2 regions of the Massilia sp. H6 genome follow, and region 1 is predicted to be linked to the other one. Evidence: predicted binding sites of a transcription regulator. Region 1 holds the regulator's gene; the other holds the start of a gene.
The links. The regulator NrdR, encoded in region 1, represses ribonucleotide reductase genes. The targets are predictions, from matches to a motif close to CACNANATNTNGTG.

Region 2: NRS07_RS17240 (ribonucleoside-diphosphate reductase subunit alpha) is a predicted target of NrdR. The motif match lies at 1,804-1,817, and genes of this name have one in related genera.

Annotation. Positions count from the first base shown of each region.
Region 1 covers NZ_CP103371.1:1,839,058-1,843,630, reverse strand. The annotation lists gene NRS07_RS08205 (hypothetical protein) at 1-673, opposite strand, end outside; gene NRS07_RS08200 (PilW family protein) at 681-1,616, opposite strand; gene pilV (type IV pilus modification protein PilV) at 1,613-2,137, opposite strand; gene nrdR (transcriptional regulator NrdR) at 2,268-2,726, opposite strand; gene glyA (serine hydroxymethyltransferase) at 2,788-4,035, opposite strand; ZMP/ZTP riboswitch at 4,148-4,261, opposite strand; gene NRS07_RS08180 (SDR family oxidoreductase) at 4,403-4,573, shown strand, end outside.
Region 2 covers NZ_CP103371.1:3,855,838-3,860,410, forward strand. The annotation lists gene NRS07_RS17240 (ribonucleoside-diphosphate reductase subunit alpha) at 1-1,585, opposite strand, end outside; gene NRS07_RS17245 (sigma-54 dependent transcriptional regulator) at 2,107-3,549, opposite strand; gene NRS07_RS17250 (PAS domain-containing sensor histidine kinase) at 3,562-4,573, opposite strand, start outside.

The sequences.
Region 1 (4,573 bases):
CTACGGCGTCGTGCCAGTTCGCGATTTCGCGCCAGCCGACACGTACGCCTGCTCCGCCCGGCATTCCGGGGCCAGGCGCGGCCACGCCCGCACCCGGGACTTCCAGCGCCAGCGGCTTGCGGTAATAGGCCTGGAGCGCGACCTGGGTAGTAGCGGCGCTGCCAAAGCCCAGCGCCGTGATCCGGTAGAGCAGCGCCGTCGGCGCCGACGGCATGCGTTCGATCAGGTAGCGCGGCGCTTGCGCGGCCAGGGCGCCCTGCCCGGACGGAATCAGGGCGCCAGTAAATGCGCCGAACACGACGCCGGGACCGTCGTCGTCCGCCAGCGCGGCCTGGATCACGCCGTCGCCGCCGGCGCGATGCGCGCACAGTCCGTCGTAGGGAGTGCCGCCGCGGCAACCATCGGCAAAGGCGTCCGGGCTGGCGCCGGCCAGTGCGGCGGCGCGTGCCGAGGACGGCTCGGCGCCGCCTTCGATGTCGTGTTCGGCGTCGGCCAGCGCCGCCATCGCGCTGTGCAGGGCCAGCAACCGGTCGCGCTCGTTGCTGGCGGCGAGCGCGCCATGCAGGGCGCTGCGCGCCGAGGCAATCGCGCTCAGCAGGATCGCCAGCATCAGCAACAAGGCGGTGAGCAGGACGGCCCCGCCCTGCTCGCTGCAACCGATAGGAGCGCGCATGCCGTCTTCACTCGGTGCGCGCCGGCAGCGCGATGGTGGTGGCGAAAACCTTGCGCTGGCGCGCCGCGTGGCGTCCGGCCAGTGTTGTTTCGAGCAGGCGCACTCCGGGATCGGCCAGGCCCGCCATGTCGCCGTATTCAGGCCCGAACAGGTCGTAGCGCAGGCCGGCGGTAGACGCCAACCGGCTCGGCGCCCCATGCAACAGCAAGGCCACCCGCACGCTGGCGAGTTTCTTCCAGTGGGTGCGGCGCCGCAGGTCGGCGGCGCGCTCGGCCGCGCTGGCGCCGGCCAGCAGCAGTGCGGCGTCGAGCCCGGCCAGGGTGCTGGCGTTGACATAGCGCTCCGGCGCGCCGTCGGCGTCGAGATCGAGCCCGTACAGCACCTGGAAGCTGTCCACCGCCCCCACCACCGCATGGGCCGACCAGTTGCTGGCGCCGCGGTACTTGCAGCGCAATTCGGCCTGGCCCTGGGCATTTCGCGCAACATAGAAAACGCTCCAGCCTTCTCGATCGCGGTGCACCGAGAAGCCCGCGCAATCGAGCGTGCTGCCATCGCCCGCGGGCGGCGCGCCGCTGCCGGGATAGCGCACTGCCAGCACGTCGCTACCGTGCACCGCGCTGGCGATCGGGTGGTCGATGGCGAATCCGGTCTGCGCCACCCTGCGCGCGTCCAGGCCGGACAGCCGCGCCGGGGCGTCGGCTGCCGGTCCGCCCATGTCGCGCTCCCAGTCGACAAAGGTCGATTGCCGCACCGCGCGCGCCATCGCCTCGAGCGCGTAACGTCCGGCGTCGTCCATGGCGGCCGTGTCGGCCTGGGCGGCGAACGCGCGGGTGGCCCAGATGAACAAGCTGCCCGCGGTCAGCAGCACGCCCAGGCCAACCGTCATGGCGACCAGCAGTTCGGCCAGCGTCATGCCTTGCTGGTGCTGGCTGGCGACGCTCATCGCAGCACCGTTACATAGCCCGGGGCGCCCAAGGTTCCGTGCCAGCCCAGCTTGACGACCGGCAGCGCGCCGGCATCGTTGTCGCAGCTCCAGCGAAAGCGGCTGGCGGCACTGTCCCAGGGCGCGCCGTCGCGGCACACCGTGATGCGCCCGCCAGGAAACTGCGCGTGCAGCGCCCGGCGTAGCTCAAGCAGGTCGAATGCGGCCAGTTGCGCAGGGGTGCAGCTACTGCTGCCAAAGCACGGCAGTGACGTACTGGGCGCACCGTCGGCGGCATCGTAGCGAAAGCCCAGATAGGGATTGACGGCGTCGGGCAAGCCGGCGATGGTGGCATTGGCGCGCATGCGCGCCGCCAGCGAGGCGGCCAGCTGCGCGGCCTCCGAGCTCAGGGCCGCGTGCTGGCGCAAGCGCTGCGCGGTGAGCTGGGTGGCGCCGGCGCCGGCGATGCCAACCGCGAGCACGAACAGCGCTACCAGCACTTCGACCAGCGTGAACCCGCGGGTTTGTCTCTGCGCCTGCACGGTTGCCTCCCCTGGTCAGCATCGAAAACATCTGCGAGCTGCGACCTTATCAGGCGAGCATCTGCCAGCCGTGAGCTGGCACAATCGTAACTGGGGAACCGATGAGCGGCGTGCTTGACGCCCGGGAGACTTACTTGCGCGGATGGCCGACTTCGGCCAGCGCTTCCTGGAATTCGGCCAGGTCTTCAAAGTTCTTGTAGACCGAGGCGAAGCGGATATAGGCGATCTTGTCGAGCCGCTTGAGCTCTTGCATTACCAGCTCGCCGACGTAGCCGGTGTCGACTTCGCGCCGGCCACTGGTCAGCAGCTTTTCTTCAATGGTGGAGACCGCGGTATCGATCGCTTCGGCGGCCACGGGCCGCTTGCGCAGCGCCAGCATCAGGCTGCCGCGCAGCTTGTTCGAAGCGAACTCGGTACGGCTGCCGTTCTTCTTGACGATGATCGGCATCGACAATTCGATGCGCTCGTAGGTGGTGAAGCGCTTGTCGCATTTCCCGCAGCGCCGGCGCCGGCGAATGGCGTCCCCTTCCTCGGACACGCGCGTGTCCAGGACCTGGGTATCTTCGTGCTGGCAGAACGGACATTTCATGGCGCCGGGGGTTCTTCAAAGGGGGCCGCGCTTGCCACAGGCGCGTGCGGCCCCGGGTTGCTTACTTGGCGTAGACCGGGTACTTGTCGGTCAGCTGCTTGACTTCTGCCTTGACACGCTCGATGGTCGCGGCGTCGTGCGGGTTATCCAGCACATCGGCGATCAGGTGGCCCACCTTGACGGCATCGTCTTCCTTGAAGCCGCGGGTGGTAAAGGCCGGGCTGCCGAGGCGGATGCCCGAGGTGACGAAGGGCTTCTGCGGGTCGTTCGGGATGCCATTCTTGTTGCAGGTCATGTGCGCCTGTCCGAGGATGGCTTCGGCTTCCTTGCCGGTCAGGCCTTTCGAGCGCAGGTCGACCAGCATTACGTGCGACTCGGTGCGGCCCGAAACAATGCGCAGCCCGCGCGCGGTCAAGGTATCGGCAAGCGCCTTGGCATTCTTGACCACCTGCTGCTGGTAGGTCTTGAATTCCGGCATGAGGGCCTCTTTGAAGGCCACGGCCTTGCCGGCAATGACGTGCATCAGCGGACCGCCCTGGATGCCAGGGAAGATCGCCGAATTGATCTGCTTCTCGAACTCGGCCTTCATCAGGATGATGCCGCCGCGCGGACCGCGCAGCGACTTGTGCGTGGTCGACGTCACGAAATCGGCATGCGGCACCGGGTTCGGATATTCGCCGGCGGCGATCAGGCCGGCGTAGTGGGCCATGTCGACCATGAAATAGGCGCCGACTTCCTTGGCGATGCGTGCGAAGCGCTCGAAGTCGATTTTCAGGGCGAACGCGGAGGCGCCCGCGATGATCATCTTCGGCTTGTGCTCGCGCGCCAGCGCTTCCATCGCCTCGTAGTCGATGTCTTCTTCGGGCGTGAGGCCGTAGGAGACGACATTGAACCACTTGCCCGACATGTTCAGCGCCATGCCATGGGTCAGGTGGCCGCCCTCGGCCAGCGACATGCCCATGATGGTGTCGCCTGGCTTGAGCATGGCGAAGAACACGCCCTGGTTGGCCTGCGAGCCGGAGTTCGGCTGCACGTTGGCCGCTTCCGCGCCAAACAACTGCTTCAGGCGGTCGATCGCCAGCTGCTCGGCAACGTCGACGAATTCACAGCCGCCATAGTAGCGCTTGCCCGGGTAGCCTTCGGCATACTTGTTGGTCAGCTGCGAACCCTGCGCTTGCATGACCGCCGGCGAGGTGTAGTTCTCGGACGCGATCAGTTCGATGTGGTCTTGCTGGCGCTGGTTTTCCTTCTGGATGGCATCCCACAAATCCGGGTCGACGTTAGCCAGCGTGTGATCTTTTGCAAACATGTAAAACTCCAATCGAGAGAAATACCAGGCAACGGGCCGGTCCGGCGTTCGGGTGCGGACGGGCAGGCGCAAGGCAGCCGCCCGGCAACACGTGACACGACGCGCTCCAGTTGATGGCTGCCCAGGCGAACGGCGATGAGATCTCACGTTCCCCGGTGGGACCCCACCTTTGCCGCGCAGGGCACGAAGCTTCATGCACGGTGTTTCGCCAGTTACGTGAGACGTAAATGACTTCAGATTGTATGTGATCCGAGCCCCTTAGGGCAAGGAAACCGCTGTCTCCACTGCAAGTGGGAGCAGGTCTGCTGCCTTGTGGCCGTTTCGGCTACAATTTTCAGTTCCTCCCCACCTGCCCACAGGACTGACCATGATCGTCTTCATCACCGGCGCCTCGGCCGGCTTCGGCGCCGCGATAGCGCGCACCTTCGCCGGCAATGGCCACCGCGTCATCCTCGCGGCGCGGCGCGAAGACCGCATCGCCCGCCTCGCCAGCGAACTGGGCGAGGCCGCCTTGCCGCTCACGCTGGACGTGACCAGC
Region 2 (4,573 bases), 2.0 Mb from region 1:
GTTCGGCCTTGGCTTCATAGGCGGTATAGGCTTCTTCGAAGGCCTTGCCGACCTTGTCGTGCAGGTCCGGCGTCTCGCTCGGCGAGAACAGGCTCCAGTAGCCTTTCTCCATCACGCGCTTCATGAACAGGTCGGGAATCCAGTTCGCGGTGTTCATGTCGTGGGTGCGGCGGCGGTCATCGCCGGTGTTCTTGCGCAGGTCGAGGAATTCCTCGATGTCCATGTGCCAGGTTTCCAGGTAGGCGCAGACCGCGCCCTTGCGCTTGCCGCCCTGGTTCACCGCCACGGCGGTGTCGTTGACCACTTTCAGGAACGGGACCACGCCCTGCGACTTGCCGTTGGTGCCCTTGATGCGCGAGCCCAGTGCGCGGACCGGGGTCCAGTCGTTGCCCAGGCCGCCGGCAAACTTCGACAGCAGTGCGTTTTCCTTGATGGCGTCGTAGATGCCTTCCAGGTCGTCGCCGACCGTGGTCAGGTAGCACGAGGACAGCTGCGAGCGGCGGGTGCCCGAATTGAACAGGGTCGGGGTCGAGCTCATGAAATCAAAGCTCGACAGCAGGTTGTAGAACTCGATCGCGCGCGCTTCGCGGTCGGCTTCGCGCAGGGCCAGGCCCATCGCGACGCGCATGTAGAAGGCCTGCGGCATCTCGATGCGGGTCTCGCGCACGTGCAGGAAATAGCGGTCGTACAGGGTCTGCAGGCCGATATAGCCGAACTGCAGGTCGCGGTCGGCGACGATGGCCTTGGCCAGGCGCTCGAGGTCGTACTTGCCCAGTTCTTCGTCCAGCAGTTCGTTGGCGATGCCCTTGGCGATGTATTGCGGGAAGTAGGTGATGTACTCAAGCGCGGCGCCGGCCTGCGGCACTTCGCGGCCGAACACTTCTTTGCGGATGGTATGCAGCAGGATGCGCGCGGTGACCTGGCTGTAGGCCGGGTCTTTTTCCATCAGGGCGCGGGCGGCCAGGATGGCCGACTTGTGCAGCTCTTCGACCGGCACGCCGTCGTACAGGTTCTTCAGGGTCTCGGCGACGATCGCGTCGGCGTCGACATGCTTTTCCAGGCCGGCGCAGGCGGCGCCCACCAGGCCGTACACGGCGTTCATGTCAAGCGGCAGGCGCTGGCCGCCGTCGATCACGTGGATCTGCGGCGCGGCCACGGCGGCGCCACCGAGCGCTTCCTTGGCGGCGCGGCGCTCTTCCATGCGCTTGGCGCGGTACAGCACGTATTCGCGCGCGACATCATGCTCGCCCGAGCGCATCAGCGACAGTTCGACCTGATCCTGCACGTCTTCGATATGGAAGGTGCCACCGTTCGGCTGGCGGCGCACCAATGCAGCTACGACATTTCCGGTCATCTGTTCCACCAGGTCGCGGATACGGGCCGAGGCAGCGCCCTGCCCGCCAGCGATGGCAAGAAAGGCCTTGGTCATGGCGACCGAGATCTTGTGCGGCTCGAAGGCGACCACGGCGCCATTGCGGCGGATCACGCGGTAGTCGCCGCGCGCCACGATCTCTGCCGGCGAGGCATTGGCTGCCGCGCCGGAGGCGGCGTGGGGATTGATCGACATGTCTTGTGCTGTTTGCATTGAGCCTCCAGGGTGGGCAGATGACTGCCGCCAAATATAGTTACCAGGATCTTGCGTAGCAAGACCACAATTTTTAGGAATTCATAGCAAAGCGATGCCCCGCCAGCCGGAACGCCTTCTGGCAACCAGGTATGCAGGGTAAGGAAATCGCTGTGGAATCAGTCGCTTGCAGAGCAAGCCTCACGTCGGGAGTGAACACGTTTCTTCTGGCTCACTACCACTACATCTAGTGTTCGACGTTGATATGAGACTAATTGTAGTACCTGACCCAGGTCACGGCAAGTAAAGAACCTCGCAATATTTTGCGTTTTTTTGAGTGCGTGGGCTTGACAATGAAGTAGCGCCGGAAGCACGGGGGATGTGAGGTGAGTGAGCGCTAACCTAGTGCGAGGGGGCTGCTTAAAGCGTCATCAGCCGCATGCGCACCGCATTGATCTGATGCGTTTTGCACTGGCGAAAAGACAACATCGAAACATCGCCTCTGCCGGCTGGCCGTGCGCTGCCCGCGCCGCGAACAGCGCTCAAGCGTTATCTTCCGGCGCCGAAATCTCCAGCTTCTGCATCTGGTAGCGCAGCTGGCGCACGCTGATCCCGAGCAGCGCCGCGGCCTGCGTCCGGTTGAACTGGGTTTGCTGCAGCGCGCGCCCGATGATGTCGCGCTCGACCTGGATCAGGTAGTCGGGCAAGCTGGCGGGCAAGCCGTTCGGGCCGAGCCCGGCCGGCGCCGGCGCCGCCTCGATCGGCGCTGGCGCCGGCGCCGGTGGTGCTACTGCCGCAGTCGCCGCGGCCGGCACCGGCTCGCGTCCCGCCTCGCCCGGACGCGCCGCCTTCAGCGACAAGTCCCCTACTTCGATCACGCCGTCGTTGGCAAACGCCAGCGCCCGCTCCAGCACGTTCTCGAGTTCGCGGATATTGCCGGGGAAGGAATAGGCGCGCAGCGCGTCCAGCACGCCGGGCCCGAGCGCGGCTTGAGCAGGTCCGGCCAGGCGCGCCAGCACCGCGTCCACCAGCGGCGGCAAATCATCGATGCGCTCGCGCAGCGGCGGCAGCGACAGCTCGATCACGTTCAGGCGGTAGAACAGATCCTGCCTGAAGCGGCCCAGTTCCACGCAGCGGGCCAGGTCCTGGTGGGTGGCGCTGATGATGCGCACGTCCACCGGCTCCTCGCTGGTGGCACCGATCTTGCGCACCCGCCGCTCCTGGATCGCACGCAGCAGCTTGACCTGCATCGCCAGCGGCAGGTCGGCCACCTCGTCGAGCATCAGGGTGCCGCCATTGGCGGCCTGGAAAAAGCCGTCGCGTTCCTCGGCCGCGCCGGTAAAGGCACCCTTGCGATAGCCAAAGAACTCCGCTTCCATCAGGGTTTCGGGAATCGCGCCGCAGTTCACCGCGACGAACGGCTTGGCCGCCCTCGAACTCTGGGCGTGGATTTCACGGGCGGCGAGCTCCTTGCCGCTGCCCGACTCGCCGGTGATCGAGATCGGCGCGTTCGAGCGCGCCAGCCGGCCGATCTGGACCCGCAGCGACTGCATCGCCGGCGAATTGCCGATCATGCGCGAACCGGGCACCACGCCGTCGGGCTGCGCCGGCGCCGCCTCGAGCAGGCGCAGGGCCGAGCGCACCATCACGCGCAGCGCATCGAGCGCCACCGGCTTGGAAATGTAGTCGAAGGCCCCCGCCTTGAGCGCGACCACCGCGTTCTCGGCGCTGCCATAGGCGGTGATCACGGCAATCGGCGTTGCCTTGGGCGAGGCATGCACTTCGCGCACCAGCTCCAGCCCCAGGCCATCGGGCAGGCGCATGTCGGTCAGGATCAGCGCGTAGTCGCGCTCCTCGAGCAGCGCGCGCGCCTGGCGCAGCGTAGCCGCGCTATCGACGTCCAGCCCCATCTTGAGCAGGGTGATCTCGAGCAGTTCACGCAGGTCGGCTTCGTCGTCGACCACCAAAATGCGGGGTGCGGTCATGATTATTTCTACCTATATATAGTGCGGGCCGCCGGAGGACGCGGCCTGGGGCGGCTGGGCGAAGCTGATCACGAAGCGTCCGCTCGCCCTGCGCTCTCCGGCCGCGGCAGCGTCGAAACGGTATTCGTAGTCGAGCTTCGCATCATTGTTCAGGCACAGCTCGCGCGCCAGGTACAGTCCCAGGCCGGTGCCCTTGCTCGAGGTCGTGTAGAAGGGCTCGAACAGGTGGGCGCGTACTTCCGGGGTGATGCCGGGGCCGTCGTCCTGCACGTGCAGCTCGGTGCGCCCGGCGGCGTCGCGCGCCGGAAAGATGCGGATGCTGGCGGGCGCCCGGCTGGCATAGCGAATCGCGTTGCCCAGCAAATTAAGCAGCACTTCGTGCAGGTGCAGCGGGTCGAAGCGCACCGCGCTCTTGCCGGGGTCGCCCACATAAACGATCTCATCGGCCAGGTCATGGGTTTCGCAGAACTCGGCTTTGAGCTCGGCCAGGAAGCTGGCCAGCTGCAGCGGCTCCCCGTTCGGCTGGACCTTGCGCGAGAGCTGCAGGATGTCTTCGACCATCCGGTTCACGCGGGCGACGTTGTCGCCGACGATCTTCAGCAGCCGCATCTCGGCCGGGCCGTGCAGGTCCTCGGCCAGCAGCGCGGTGGCGTGGCCGATGGCCGACAGCGGATTGCGCACCTCGTGGGCGATGCTGGCGGTGAGGCGCCCCATCGAGGCCAGCTTGAGCTGCTGCGCCTGGTTCTCGATGGCGCTCACGTCCTGCATGAAGACCACGCTGCGCCCCAGCGCCACGCCGGCGGTATCGACCCGCGCGAAACGCAGCTTCAGGTGCGCCGGCTGGTCGCGCCGGCCGCGCAGCGGGCCGGCATCTTCCTGGTAAGGCTTGACGGTCACGAAGGCGGCGCCCTCCATCGGGGCTTGCAACCAGGCGGCAAAGGCCTGCGCCACCGGTTCCAGCCCGGGGGCCTCGCCGAGCCGGAAACTGGCGGCCTCGCCGTCGAGGCCGAGCATGCCGCGCGCG